2 regions of the Streptomyces sp. NPDC059909 genome follow, and region 1 is predicted to be linked to the other one. Evidence: riboswitches for the same ligand, from Rfam matches in the RefSeq annotation. Region 1 holds a riboswitch; the other holds the start of a gene.
The links. A riboswitch is a leader RNA that binds a small molecule or an ion and turns the genes downstream of it on or off. The one in region 1 is predicted to bind cyclic di-AMP.
Positions count from the first base shown of each region.

Region 1 (7,322 bases):
GCGCGAGCCTGATGGCGGCGGCGGAGCGCCCGGTGCGGTTCCTGGCGCTGTCGGTGTCGGACGCCGCGGAGGACGTGATCGGCGTGATCCGCGGCGGCGCGCGCGGCTACGTCACCAAGACGATCACCGGCACCGATCTCGTCGACTCGATCTTCCGGGTCCAGGACGGGGACGCGGTGTTCTCGCCGCGGCTGGCGGGCTTCGTGCTGGACGCGTTCGCGTCGACGGACGCCCCTCCGGTCGACGAGGACCTGGACCGGCTCACCCAGCGGGAGCGGGAGGTGCTGCGGCTGATCGCGCGCGGATACGCGTACAAGGAGATCGCCAAGCAGCTCTTCATCTCCGTGAAGACGGTGGAGTCGCATGTCTCGGCGGTGCTGCGGAAGCTGCAGCTGTCGAACCGGCACGAGCTGACGAGGTGGGCGACGGCGCGCCGGCTCGTCTGACGGCGCGGGCCTGTCCGACGGCGCGGGCCTGTCCGAGGGCGCGGGGCGGCGGGCGCATCTGACGCCCATCCGACGGCCATGTGTGATCCAACCGGTACACAAGGGTGGCAACCCGGACGGTCCCCGTCTCCTCTAACCGGTCGTGATGAGCTTGACCGGGACCCCGTTCTTCGTGACCGCGATCGTGCTGGCCGTGGTCGCCGTACTGCTGCCGCTGGCCCTGTGGAGCCGGGTGCGCGGACCCGCCCTCGTGCGGGGCGGCGCCCGGCTGCTGATGGTCGGATTCGCACAGGTCACCGCACTGCTCGTGGTCTTCGTGGCCGTGAACAACAGCAACGGCCTGTACGGCAGTTGGGAGGATCTCCTCGGCACCGGGGACCATGTGGCGGCCGCGGCCGATCTCGGCCGGGACGGTATGGGCGGGGTGCGGTTCGCCGATCTGCCGGCGTCGAGGCAGACCTTCAGGCCCGCGGACGACCCGAACGTGGGGCCGGATGTGCGGGTCACGGAGTTCGACGGGCATGTCTCGGGAGTGCGCGGCGAGGTCCATGTGTGGCTGCCGCCGCAGTACGACGACCCCGCTTACCGGAACACGAAGTTCCCCGTGGTCGAGCTGCTGCCCGGCTACCCCGGCTCGTCCCGGGCCTGGTTCACCTCGCTCCGGGTGCACGAGCAGCTGAAGCCCCTGATGGAGCGGGGCGAGGTCGCGCCGTTCATCCTCGTGTCCCCGCGCACCACGCTGCTCGGCGGCGGCCTGGACACCGGTTGCGCGAACGCCCCGGGGAAGATCAACGCGGACAGCTGGCTCAGCGTCGACGTCCGCAAGATGGTCATGGACAGCCTCCGCGCCTCGCAGCGGCCCGGCGGCTGGGCCGTCGCCGGCTACTCGGCGGGTGGCCACTGCGCGGCGAAACTCGCCGTCGCCCACCCGGACCGCTACCGGGCCGGAGTGAGCTTGTCCGGCTACAACGACCCGGCCGCCGAGAAGGCCTCCATCGCCGCCTACGACCCCGAACTGCGCCGCGCCAACAACCCCCTGACCCTCCTGGAGTCCGCCCCGGTCCCCCCGCGGACCGCGCTCTACGTCTCCGGAGCGAGGGGCGACGGCTTCGAGGCGGGCCTCGCGCTCCGCGCCGCGGCCAAGCCGCCGACGAAGGTCGATGTCATCGAGGTCGGCGGCGCCCATGACACCGAAGGGTGGAGGCTCCAGATCCCGGACGTCTTCCGCTGGCTGACCCGTCAGATCGGCGTCGAAGGGGGTCCGACGGCGTCGGCCGCGGCGCGCTGACGGCACGTGGCCGGGCCGGGCGGAGCCGGCCGTCGGGGCACGGCGGGGCCTGGTCGGCTCCGTGGGGGCCTGCCGGTCCTAGGCCACCCGGGTCGCGCCCGCGAACGGCATCTGGTCGATCGGTGCGATCCGGACCGGCGTGCCCGGCCGCGGGGCGTGGATCATCTGCCCGCCCCCGATGTACAGCCCCACGTGCGAGATGCCGGAGTAGAAGAAGACCAGGTCCCCGGGCGCGAGCTGGGAGCGGGGGACGCTGAGGCCCGCGTTGATCTGCGTGTACGTCGTGCGGGGGAGCGAGACGCCCGCCGAGCGCCAGGCGGCCTGCGTGAGCCCCGAGCAGTCGTACGAGCTGGGCCCGGTCGCCCCCCAGACGTACGGCTTGCCGAGCGCCCCGTACGCGTACGCCACGGCCTGCGCCGCACGGGAGTTGGGGGCGGCGGCCGGGGAGCCGGGGACGACGGGTGCGGTGCGGGCGGCGTCGCGGTCGGCCCGGGACGCCGGGTTCCCGTCCTGGCCGGCATAGGCGGCCCGCTGATCGGGGGTGAGCTGCGCCAGGAGCTTCTGGGCCGCGGCGAGCTTCGTGCGTATCGTCGCCCGGTGGCGGGCCAGCTCGGCCTGCCGGGTCTTCAGCGCGGCCAGCCGCTCGCCCGCCTCCGCACGCAGCTGGTCCAACTCCCGCGCCTGCTTCTGGATCCCCGCGATCGTGGCGGCCTGCCGCGCCCCGGCCCGCTCGGCCAGCTCCGCCCCGGCCAGATACGTGTCGGGGTCGGCGGAGAGCGCGAGCTGTACGGACGGGTCGAGCCCGCCCGCGCGGTACTGCGCGGTGGCGATCGAACCGAGCGCGTTCCGGGAGGAGTTGAGCCGCTCCGTGCGCCGCGCCGCCTCGTCCCGCAGGTCGTCCAGCGACTCCCGGGCCCGGTGGGCGGCCTCCTTCGCGCCGTTGTACTTCTCGGTGGCCGCCTCGGCCTCCTGGAACAGCTTGTCGGCCTCGGCCTTCAGCTGCTCGGGCGTGGGCCGGGGGTCCGCAAGCCCGGAGCCTTCGAAAGCGGTGGCGGACGCGGCACCGGCCAGCGCGAGCGTGAGGGCGGTACGGGCGGCAGAGCCGCCGAGGGTGCGCTGCTTGGGCTTGCGGTGCGCTGCCACGAGGGCCAGTCCTTCCGGAGTCCGCCAGGTCATGCCGTACGGGTCCGGCGGCGGGCCGCACAGGGGAAGCGGTCCACCGCCGGATCCATCGGCGTGGTGGCCGGAGTGCCGCCCGGATGCGCGGCGGCGGTGGGGAGTCGGTCACCTGGGGGAGGACGCTAAACCTCCGGCGCGCCGAGCAGTGGTGCCATGACCGTTATTGGCGGGAGTCGGACCGCCGGGGTCGCTTTCGGACCGTACGGCTAGGCTCCGGTGATATGGACGTACTCATCAATGTCTTCGTCGCCCTGCACATCATCGGCATCGCGTCGCTGCTCGGTGGCTTCCTGACCCAGATGAAGGCGATGGGCGAGGGAACGGCACGCTTCACGCCCGCGATGCTGCACGGCGCCCTGTTGATGCTGGTCACGGGCGTGGCACTGGTGGGGCTGAACCAGGCGGACGACCAGCCGGTCAACAACCTCAAGATCGGCGTCAAGCTGGCGGTGCTGGTGGTGATCCTCGCGCTGGTCTACGTCAAGCGGGACGAGGAGAAGGTGGGGAAGGGCGTGTTCGCCACGGTGGGCGGCCTGACGGTGGCGAACATCTTCATCGCGACGCTGTGGACGTGATCGGGCCGGGGGTCCGGGGGGTGTCCCCCGGGTAGGCACAGCATCGCGACGCTGTGGACGTGACCGGGCCGGGGGTCCGGGGGGTGTCCCCCGGGTAGGCACAGCATCGCGACGCTGTGGACGTGACCGGGCCGGTCGCATGACCACTCACGCCGCAACGCACCCTGTGCGACGGGTGGTTACGGCGTGAGTCAGTCAGGCGTCCATGCGGTCTACGCGGGGCGGACGCTCCCGTAGATCGGCATGTAGTAGATCGACTCCTCGCGGACGTTCGCGCCCGGCTTGGGGGCGTGGATCATCATGCCGTCGCCGATGTAGATGCCGACGTGGCTGATGTCGTCGTAGAAGAAGACCAGGTCGCCGGGGAGAAGATCGCTCGTGGCGACGCGCTGGCCGACCTCGACCTGGTCCCACGTGGTGCGGGGCAGATCGACGCCGGCCGCCTTCCAGGCCGCCTGGGTGAGGCCGGAGCAGTCGTACGAGCTGGGGCCGGTCGCCCCCCACACATACGGCTTGCCGATCTGGTCCCGGGCGAAGGCGAGGACCTTCTCGGCCTTGGCCGCGTAGGTCCCGGCGGACGTGTCGGTGCCGGTGCTCGTCCCGGTGCCGGTGCTCGTCCCGGGGCTGGTCCCGGTGTCCTGGCTCTGCGCCTCCTGCTGCGCGCGCTCCCTCGCCAGGCGCTCCGCCTCGGCCTTGGCCTCCGCCTCCGCCTTGGCCTTCGCCTCGGCCTGCCGGCGAGCCTCTTCCTCCCGCTGACGCTCCAGCGCCTCGAGCCGCGCCTTCTCCTCGGCGGTCAGCTGCGACAGCAGCGTCCGCGCCTCGGCGAGCTTCTGCTGCACCTGCTCCTTGCTGGTGCGCAGCGACTGCTGGGAGGCGGTCAGCGTCTCCAGGCTCTTGGTCGCCTTCGCGCGCTGCTTCGCGGCCTCCGCCTGCTGCGTCTCGAAGTCGGCGATGGCGCCGCGCTGCTCGTCGGAGAGCCGGTCCATCAGATGGGTCTGGTCGAAGTACGCCTGCGGGCTGTCGGCGAAGAGCAGCGCGGCGGTCGGCGTGACCGCACCGGTCCGGTACTGCGCGGCCGCGTACGAACCGAGCGTGCGGCGGGCCTCGTTCAGCGACTCCGTGCGCTTGGCGACATCGTCGAGGATCGTGTCCACCTCGCGGCGCTGCTGCGCGGTCTCCTCTTTCGCCCGGTTGTACTGCTGGGTCGCGGTGCCCGCCTGCCGGTAGAGGTCGTCGACCTTCTTCTGAACCTCTTCGATGCTGGGTCTCGGGTCGGCCTGGGCGCTCTGGGTGGAGAGGAGGGTGACGCCCGCGAGGGCGGCCGTCGTGAACCCGACGGCGGGGGACTTCGTACGCGGATGCGTACGCGTCTTGCGATGCGACGCCAAGGCCGGCATCTCCTTCCGTGGACCGCCTACCGGGTTAGCTGTCGGGTTCGGACGGAACGGAAGGCTGTCCTACGGGCCGAGTTGAGCACGGCCCGATTCACCCCGGTTGTGCATGATGGGTCCCCGGTTCCGAACTTCCTTACGGGAAAGTCGGATTCGGCGTGGGCTGCCCGATTGGCGTAGGTCGCCGTTGGGGGAACGGGCCGCCTGGGCGAGCACGCTAGCCAAACTGTGGTGCCGCTGTGAAGGTCGATGTTCGATATGCCCGATACATTTTCGTGACCTCGGCGTGTCACCGTCGTGCCGCATCCGTCCCGTGCTCGTGATGTGACGGACCGTGTTCGGCCGGTTGTGGTGAAGGCGGCGGCGGGCTGTCGGTGGGGCGGCCTAGACTCGTAGAGCGATGAGCAGCCTCTTTGACGACAGCTTCCTGGCGGACCTCCAGCGCACCTCGGCCTCGGAGGAGCCCCCGCCGCCCGAGCACGACGAGCACGCGCCCCACGAGGAGGACCCGCACGACCTCTTCGAGGGGAAGTTCGACGTGCCCCCGGCCAGGGACGCGTACTACAGGGACGGTGCGCCGCGTCCCGCGGTGGACCCGGCCGCGCTGCTCGAGGGGCTGAACGAGCAGCAGCGTGCCGCCGTCGTGCACACGGGCTCGCCGCTGCTCATCGTGGCCGGTGCCGGCTCCGGCAAGACCCGGGTGCTGACCCACCGGATCGCCCATCTGCTGGCGACCCGCCATGTCCACCCCGGCCAGATACTGGCGATCACGTTCACGAACAAGGCCGCGGGCGAGATGAAGGAGCGCGTCGAGCATCTCGTCGGCCCGCGCGCCAACGCGATGTGGGTCTCCACCTTCCACAGCGCCTGCGTCCGCATCCTGCGCCGGGAGAGCAAGAAGCTCGGCTTCACGTCCTCGTTCTCCATCTACGACGCGGCGGACTCGAAGCGGCTGATGGCGCTGGTCTGCCGTGACCTGGACCTGGACCCGAAGAAGTTCCCGCCGAAGTCCTTCAGCGCCAAGATCTCGAATCTGAAGAACGAGCTGATCGACGAGGAGACCTTCGCCGACCAGGCCGCCGACGGCTTCGAGAAGACGCTGGCCGAGGCCTACCGGATGTACCAGGCCCGGCTGCGCGAGGCCAACGCGCTGGACTTCGACGACATCATCATGACCACCGTCCATCTGCTCCAGGCGTTCCCGGACGTCGCCGAGCACTACCGTCGCCGGTTCCGCCACGTCCTGGTCGACGAGTACCAGGACACCAATCACGCTCAGTACACGCTCGTGCGCGAGCTGGTCGGCACGGGGTACGAGGACCTGGAGCCGGCCGAGCTGTGCGTCGTGGGCGACGCCGACCAGTCGATCTACGCCTTCCGCGGCGCCACGATCCGCAACATCCTCCAGTTCGAGGAGGACTACCCGGACGCGACGACGATCCTGCTGGAGCAGAACTACCGCTCGACACAGACGATCCTCTCCGCCGCCAACGCCGTCATCGAGCGCAACGAGAGCCGCCGCCCCAAGAACCTGTGGACGAACGCGGGCGCGGGCGCGCAGATCACCGGCTATGTCGCGGACACCGAGCACGACGAGGCGCAGTTCGTCGCCGACGAGATCGACCGGCTCACGGACGCGGGCGACGCCAAGGCAGGCGATGTCGCGGTCTTCTACCGGACGAACGCCCAGTCCCGTGTCTTCGAAGAGATCTTCATCCGCGTCGGCCTGCCCTACAAGGTCGTCGGCGGAGTGCGGTTCTACGAGCGCAAGGAGGTCCGCGATGTGCTCGCGTACCTGCGCGTCCTCGCCAACCCCGAGGACAACGTCCCGCTGCGCCGCATCCTGAACGTTCCGAAGCGCGGCATCGGCGAGCGCGCGGAGGCCATGGTCGACGCGCTGGCCCTGCGCGAGAAGATCACTTTTCCGCAGGCGCTGCGGCGTGTGGACGAGGCGTACGGCATGGCCGCCCGGTCGGCCAATGCCGTGAAGCGGTTCAACGCGCTGATGGAGGAGCTGGGCACGATCGTCGAGTCGGGCGCGGGACCGGCGACGGTCCTGGAGGCCGTGCTCGAACGGACGGGGTACCTCGCCGAGTTGCAGGCCTCCACCGACCCGCAGGACGAGACGCGCATCGAGAACCTTCAGGAGCTGGCGGCGGTCGCGCTCGAGTTCGAGCAGGAGCGCGGTGCCGAGGAGGGCTCGGGCACGCTCGCCGAGTTCCTGGAGCAGGTCGCGCTCGTCGCCGACTCCGATCAGATCCCCGACGAGGACGAGGAAGGCGCGGGCGTCATCACGCTGATGACGCTGCACACGGCGAAGGGTCTGGAGTTCCCGGTCGTGTTCCTCACGGGCATGGAGGACGGCGTCTTCCCGCACATGCGGGCGCTGGGCCAGACCAAGGAGCTGGAGGAGGAGCGCCGCCTGGCCTACGTGGGCATCACG
Region 1 is NZ_JBHWKX010000044.1:49,219-56,540, reverse strand. Features, by position in the region: gene ACFV9O_RS26605 (LuxR C-terminal-related transcriptional regulator) at 1-446, shown strand, start outside; gene ACFV9O_RS26600 (alpha/beta hydrolase) at 592-1,734, shown strand; gene ACFV9O_RS26595 (NlpC/P60 family protein) at 1,813-2,877, opposite strand; gene ACFV9O_RS26590 (hypothetical protein) at 3,135-3,488, shown strand; gene ACFV9O_RS26585 (NlpC/P60 family protein) at 3,701-4,885, opposite strand; cyclic di-AMP (ydaO/yuaA leader) riboswitch at 4,884-5,048, opposite strand; gene pcrA (DNA helicase PcrA) at 5,280-7,322, shown strand, end outside.

Region 2 (7,322 bases), on a different contig from region 1:
CGTGAGGTTCCACTCCTTGGCGAGCGGCGTGCCCTCGAACGGGATCAGGAAGTTCACCGGCACCGAGTCGGGGTCCAGTTCGCGCAGCGCGAAGACCACGTCGACGAGGTCCTCGTCGCTCTCGCCCATGCCCGCGATCAGACCCGAGCACGCCGACAGGCCGGCGGCGTGCGCCTTCTGGACGGTGTCCACCCGGTCGGCGTACGTGTGCGTGGTCGTGATGTCCCCGTACGTCCCCTCGGACGTGTTGAGGTTGTGGTTGTACGCGTCGGCGCCGGCGGCCCGCAGCCGCTCCGCCTGTCCGTCGGAGAGCAGACCGAGGCAGGCGCACACCTCGACACCCTCGTTCTGATCCTTGATCGCCTCGATGGTCTGCGACACCCGGTCGACGTCCCGGTCCGTCGGTCCACGCCCGCTCGCGACGAGGCAGACGCGCTTCGCGCCGCCCGCGACCCCCGCGGCCGCCGCCTTCGACGCCTCGTCCGGCTTCAGCCAGGTGTACTTGAGGATCTCCGCCTTGGAGCCCAGCCGCTGGGAACAGTAGGAGCAGTCCTCCGGGCACAGTCCGGACTTCAGATTGACCAGATAGTTCAGCTTCACCCGCCGTCCGAACCACTGACGGCGTACCTTTCCGGCCGCGGCCACCACTTCGAGCAGATCGTCGTCGGAGGTCGCCAGGACGGCGAGTGCTTCTTCGCGGGTCGGCAGCTCGCGCCGCAGGCCCTTGTCCACCAGCGTGTTCAGGAGGTCCATGGCGCAGATCCTTGCCTACCGGACACCCTCGGGCCAAGGAGGAACTCGACAACACGCGCGGAATGAGGTGTGTGCATGGCCACACTCTGACCTTTGCTGTCCCGGGCTAGGGTCTGTTCGCTGCCTACAAAAGGACCGGACCGTCATGTCTCAGTCCCCGCCCCAGGATCCGTTCGAGTGGACCGCCGACGCGGCACGCCTCAGGGCGGACGCCGGTCTCGTACGGACACTCCGGCCGCGCCCCGCCGACGCCACCGTGCTCGATCTCGCGAGCAACGACTACCTCGGCCTCACCCACCGCCCGGAGATCACCGAGGCGGCGGCCGGCGCGGCCCGGCGCTGGGGCGCCGGGGCCACCGGTTCCCGGCTGGTCACCGGCAGCACCGAGCTGCACGCGGAACTGGAGCGTGAACTGGCCGGGTTCTGCGGCTTCGAGGCCGCCCTGGTGTTCTCCTCCGGGTACGCCGCGAACCTCGCCGCGCTCACCGCGCTCAGTGCGCACGGCTCCCTGATCGTCTCGGACGCGGGCAACCACGCCTCGATCGTCGACGGCTGCCGGCTCGCGCGGGCCGAGACCGCGGTGGTGCCGCACGCCGACCCCGAGGCCGTGCGCAAGACGCTCGACGCACACCCCGGGCGGCGGGCTCTCGTCGTCTCCGACTCGGTCTTCTCGGTGGACGGCGACGCCGCCCCGCTGACCGGTCTCGCCGAGGCCTGCCGTGCGTACGGGGCCGCCCTGGTCGTCGACGACGCGCACGGCTTCGGGGTGCTCGGCGACGGGGGCAGGGGAGCTTTGCACGCCGCCGGGCTCGCGGGGGCCACGGGCGTCGTCGCCACGCTGACGCTCTCGAAGTCACTGGGCAGCCAGGGCGGTGCCGTCCTCGGCCCGGTGCGGGTCATCGACCACCTCGTCAACGCCGCGCGGACGTTCATCTTCGACACCGGTCTCGCCCCGGCCGCCGCGGGAGCGGCCCTGGCGAGCCTGCGGCTGCTGCGCCGTGAGCCCGGACTCGCCGACCGGGCCCGCGCCGTCGCGACCACGCTCCACGAGCGGCTGACCGCGGCCGGGCTGACCGCGGCCCGTCCGGACGCGGCGGTCGTCTCCGTACAGGCGCCGTCGCCGGAGTCGGCCGTGCGGTGGGCCGCGGACTGCAGGGCCGAGGGGCTGGCCGTCGGCTGCTTCAGGCCGCCGTCGGTGCCGGACGGGATCTCGCGGATCCGGCTCACCGCGCGCGCCGACCTCACGGAACGGCAGATCGAGACGGCCGTCAGCGTGATCCTGCGGACGGCTCCGCCCCGCTGAACCCGGCGGTGTCCAGGGAGCGCACGAAGCCCGTCCACGCCTGCGGAGAGAAACGCAGGTGTGGCAGCCGGACGTTCTTGGAGTCGCGCACGGCCAGCGCGCCGTCCGCGTAACAGGCCGTCTCGACGCAGTTGTTCATGCCGACACTGCGGCTGCTGCGCCGCCATGGGGTGCGTATCCGTGCGTGGTGAGCAGACATGTGTGTGCCTTCCCTACGCGCCGTCACCGATCCCGGCGATGAGATCCAACGAGTTCTCGAACGAGAGGGCATGCGCCTGCATGGTGCGGAACGCGGCGCCGTACGCCTCGAGGTCTTCTTTCCGCTCGAGATAGAGGCTACTCGTCAGATGGTCAAGAACAACCACGTCCAGATCAGAAGTGGTCGGGAAGGAGAAGATAACGAAAGGTCCGGTGAGGCCCGCATAGCCGCCCGTCGAGAAGGGCAACACCTGCAGCCGTACATGGGGGAGTTGGGCCAGCTCCAGCACCCGCGCCAGCTGCCCGCGCATCACCCGCGGCCCGCCGACCTGGCGCCGCAGCACCGCCTCGTCCAGGACCGCGCTGAACTCCAGCGGACGCTCCGCACGCAGCACTTCCTGACGGGCGAGCCGCACCTCCACCAGTGAGTCCACGGTCGCCGCCGGCGCCCCGTCCAGCGCGGAACGGGTCACCGCCCGTGCGTAGTCCGGGGTCTGAAACAGCCCCGGCACCACCGAGGTCTCCAGGGTGCGCGCGGAGCTCGCCTGCGACTCCAGGCTGATGAAGTCCCGGTACTGGGGCGGGATCACCCCGCGATAGGCGTGCCACCAGCCGGTGCCCCCGCCACCCGCCGAGCCCGCGAGCGTCTCGAGCAGTTCGCGCAGCCGGGCGTCGGTGACGCCGTACGCGTCGAGCAGCCGCACCACATCGTCCGGTCTCACACCGCTCGTACCGGTCTCCACCCGGCTCACCTTCGACTGGTGCCACCCCACGAGCCCGGCGGCCTCCCGGCTGGTGAGGCCCGCGCCGAGACGCAGGCCGCGCAGCTCCTCGCCGAGTTTGCGCCGACGCACCGCGGGACCGTGCCGCATGCCCGCCGCCTCCTTCCGGTACTCGGGCCCCTTTTCCGGACCATGCCGAGCCGTCCGGCGGAGCGGCCACCGAAACGGCAGCCACCCAGTGTGCGCCCAAATGCGTTCTCACGTCGCAGAGTTCACCGCTTTGAGCGACAGATATATGCATATCTTGGTGGATCGCCACCAACTGCGTCATCAACGGTGGCAGTCTGGCGCGAAGCGCAGTCCGAGGCCGCTCCGGCGCACCTTCCGCCACGTGTCGCCACGTGCCGGCGTCCGGCCCCGGTGGGAAAGGGACAGCTCGCCATGGCAGACCACCAGGAAGCCTCCGTCACTCTGCCGAGCGATCCCGCCTCGGTCTCCGCCGCGCGGAGATACGTCACCGGCGTCCTCACCGACTGGGGCCTCCCCGGTGAGGCGGAAACGGCCGACACCGTCCGGCTGATCGTCTCCGAACTCGCCACCAACGCCGTGCAGCACACCTTCGGACAGTCGCCCACCTTCACCGTGAACGTCCGGCTCGAGCGCGACGAGCAGCTGCGCATCGGGGTCACCGACAGCCATCCGCGCTGGCCGCAGCGGCTGCCGGCGGCCGTCCAGCAGGACAACGGGCGCGGGATGGTGATCATCCGCTGGCTCACCACCGAGTGCGGGGGAGAGCTCTCCGTGACCCCGACTGCGGAGGGCGGCAAGACCGTCTGGATCGCGCTGCCCTGGACCGCGCCGACCCTCCCATGACGGAGTCCGCCGCTGTGGGCCCCTGTGCCCTGCGGACGGGCTCAGGGTGAGCCCCGTCGGCCCTCGAAGCGCGGGGCCGGGGCGACGTCCCAACGATCAAGCCCCTCCGGCGATTGAGGAGCGGGGCCCGGGGCAGAGCCCCGGCGGGGGCCAGGGGGCGTAGCCACACGAGGGGTCCGGGGTCTTGCCGCAGTGCGGGAACTGGCCCGCGGGCCCGGGCAGGGCCCCGCAGGCGGCAGGGGGTGTCCGGCGTCGCGCGGGCGAATCCCGTGCGGAGCAGGGCGCGCAGCGCCCGACTCGTAGCCCGCTGCACCTGTGCCGGACGGCGCGGCCGTGCTGCATCGCATCCTGCTGCCGGCCACGATCGTGCTCGCGCTGGTCCGGTTCCCGCTCGTGGCGCTGCTCGTGTACCGGCTGGGCCGGTGGCTGCGCCGCCCGCGTACTGCACGGACCGTGGAGGGGGGTCAGCGGCGGTGCACTCACCGCCCTCGGCCTGACCCTGGTGACCGCTCCTCCCGACCATTGAGCCTCCGCCGGACGGCCCAGGGCAGCACGGCCCAGAGCCCGGCGCAGACGAGCAGCGTCGCGGCAGCGGCCACGATCCCTTCCGGCGTGCCGTGCACGACGTCGACGACCAGCAGCACCGCGGAGGTCAGCGCCAGGGCGAGCACCGCCATGCCGATGCCGGCCAGCCGTGACGAGACCAGCACGATCTCCTCCTTGGCGCCTCTGCGGAAGAGACCGCGGTGCAGTGCGGCGGGCGCGGTGAAGAGCGCCGCGGCCACCACGGCGAGTAGCAGTGTAGTCACGTACGTGCCGCGCTGGAACGAGTCGAGGCTGGGGAACCTGGCCGTGAAGGCCAGGGTGAGGAGGAAGGCGAACAGGATCTGCACGCCCGTCTGGATGACCCGCAGCTCCTGCAGCAGCTCGATGAAGTTGCGGTCGGCGCGCTCCGCCTCGGTCTCACGGCGCGCGGCGGCGTCATGCGGGTCGTTGCGCTGTGCGTCGTCGTTCCGCCCCGCGTCGTTGTTCCGCGGGGCGCCGGGGCTCTCGTCGTCGGGCATACCGTACGAGTAGCCCGTGCCCCGCGGAACATGCCACCGACTGGTCCGACCGGCTGACCCCGGCCGGTCAGCGGACGCGTCCGTACCGGACGCTCTTGGTCCAGATCTTGCTCAGCTTCACGACGGAGCCGGTCTTGGGGGAGTGCCAGATCCTCCCGCCGCCCGCGTAGATGCCGACGTGGTACACGTATCCGCCGGAGCGGAAGAACACCAGGTCACCGACCTGCCGGCGGGAGGCCGAGATGTGGCGGGTGCGGTTGTACTGGGCCTGCGCCGTGCGCGGCAGCCTCTTTCCCGCCTTCTTGTACGAGTAGAGCGTGAGTCCCGAGCAGTCGAACCGGTACGGGCCCGTGGCCCCCCACCGGTACGGCGCGCCCCTCTTGGACGCGGCCACCTTGAGGGCCTTCAGCGCGTGGGCCGACGCCGCGTGGGCCTCCGAAGCGCCGCCAGGGACCAGCAGGGAGCCGCCGACGGCGGCGAGAGTGAGAGCCGAGACGGCACCCGTCCGGGAGAGCAGGGACGGACAATGTGTCTGCGCAGTCATGCGCAACCCTTCGTCAGCCGCCTGTGAAGGATGACCTGTCGGGTTCGGACCTGCGAAGACGCCCGGCCGCCGCAGCGGCTTCACCCCGAGGACCGGCCACGGTGGGCGGCCGGACCGTACTGCTCGGGTCCTCCACTCCTGCCGAAGCACTCATGTCGACCAGGCATCCGGTGCGGCGGCAGGACTCGGCGTCCGCCCGGACCGCCCCGCCGCGGTGGCGGGGGCTTGTCGTCCCAGGGATCTTGACGCACGAACTGCCCGATTTCCGAGTCGAAACGACGATATGTGAGGCTCCTCACCACTGATCCAATCGAGTGGACCAAGCCGTTCGGCCCATCACGAGTGGTCGCATGACGAGCGCTGTACCAGCAACGGAACGCGCCATTCAGCCAGATGGCCCATCCCGCCGCGCAACTTGTCGCGCACAAAAGTTGAAGCCGCGACTACTCCGGATGGGCGACACCCACTCGTACGTCCCTGGCCCTCCCGTGGCGCGTTCCGTACCGGCGCGGGGCCGCCCCGCTCAACTCACAGACTCCGGCGGGACCGTGATTCGCGCGGTCCTCCGCTCCCCGTCCAACACCCGCAGGGCGCGGGCCAATGTGGGTGCGTGCAGCTCGCTCTCGCCTCGGGCGTGCATCAGCGCGAGGGCGTCCCGCAGGGCGATCGCCCGTGCGGCCAGGGCCTGGGCGGCGCGGAGGGCGCCGTACGTGTGGGCCCCCCTGGCCGGATTGATCCGTCCCAGCTGGTCGACGACTTCGAGATAGCGGTCGATGAACTCGCTCTCGGCGCGGGTCAGTGCGGGCAGCGGGGGCAGTTCCGGAGGCAGCACGGGCCGGTTCACCGTTCCCCGTGCGAAGCGGCCGACGTCTTGCGGTTCTTGACGATGTGATCGACCAGGCCGTACTCCTTCGCCCCGGCCGCGTCGAACACAGTGTCGCGTTCGATGTCGGCGGCGATACGTTCGGCGCTCCGGCCCGTGTGGCGCACCAGCATGGCGGAGATCTGGTCGCGCAGCCGCAGCAACTCCTGTGCCTGGATGCCGAGATCCGTCGGCTGACCCTGGAGGGGCTCGGGGAGGGCGGGCTGCTGGACGAAGACCCGGGCGCCGGGCAGGGCCATCCGTTTGCCGGGCGTGCCGGCGGCGAGCAGTACGGCGGCGGTGGAGGCGGCCTGGCCCAGGCACGTCGTCGCAACGTCGCAGGTCACCACCTGCATCGTGTCGTAGACCGACGTCATCGCGCTGATGGGGCCGCCGGGGGAGTTGATGTAGAGGTTGATGTCCTGGTCGGGGGCGGCGTACTCGAGGTACAGGAACTGGGCGATGACGTCGTTGGCCGAGGTGTCGTCGACGGTCGTGCCGAGAAAGATGATCCGCTCCTCCAGCAGCTTCGAGTACGGGTCGAGCGTGCGGAGGCCTGCGCTGGTGCGCTCGGTGAGCTCCGGCAGAACGTAGCGGGCGGAAGGTCGGTGCATGGCGTACCTCTCCTCGTGCGCGAATCTCTGTAAAAAATGTACAGGACGTACAGGCCGTTATGATGGGGAGCATGTTCTACGGCCTGAGGAGAGTTGCCAGGTCAGGGGCGGTTCTGCTCGCTCGCTGAGAGCGAACATCTCACGGTTTCTCACGTTGGGGTCTGTCGCGCCTCCTCACCGACGCCCAGAAGAGCGTTCAGATGGATCACGGCCTCGCCCATATCGGCGGCCGTCGGGTGGACGTACACGCGCTTCGTGAAGCTCGCGTTCGTGTGCCCGGCCCCACGCGGCGAGGATCGTGTCAGAGACCCCGTTCGTCGCCAGGAACGTCAGGCACGAGTGCCGGGCGTCGTACAGGCGCACCTTCCGCAGGCCGAGCTTCGCCATCA
Region 2 is NZ_JBHWKX010000031.1:82,986-90,307, reverse strand. Features, by position in the region: gene bioB (biotin synthase BioB) at 1-753, opposite strand, end outside; gene ACFV9O_RS21915 (8-amino-7-oxononanoate synthase) at 899-2,056, shown strand; gene ACFV9O_RS21910 (DUF397 domain-containing protein) at 2,022-2,255, opposite strand; gene ACFV9O_RS21905 (helix-turn-helix domain-containing protein) at 2,269-3,126, opposite strand; gene ACFV9O_RS21900 (ATP-binding protein) at 3,418-3,849, shown strand; partial or broken gene ACFV9O_RS21895 (LysE family translocator) at 4,192-4,375, shown strand; gene ACFV9O_RS21890 (DUF6328 family protein) at 4,329-4,913, opposite strand; gene ACFV9O_RS21885 (C40 family peptidase) at 4,981-5,457, opposite strand; cyclic di-AMP (ydaO/yuaA leader) riboswitch at 5,461-5,616, opposite strand; gene ACFV9O_RS21880 (hypothetical protein) at 5,981-6,289, opposite strand; gene ACFV9O_RS21875 (ATP-dependent Clp protease proteolytic subunit) at 6,298-6,933, opposite strand; gene xerC (tyrosine recombinase XerC) at 7,108-7,322, opposite strand, start outside.
Region 2: linked by a shared signal. The riboswitch ahead of ACFV9O_RS21885 (C40 family peptidase) and the one ahead of ACFV9O_RS26585 (NlpC/P60 family protein) in region 1 are both predicted to bind cyclic di-AMP.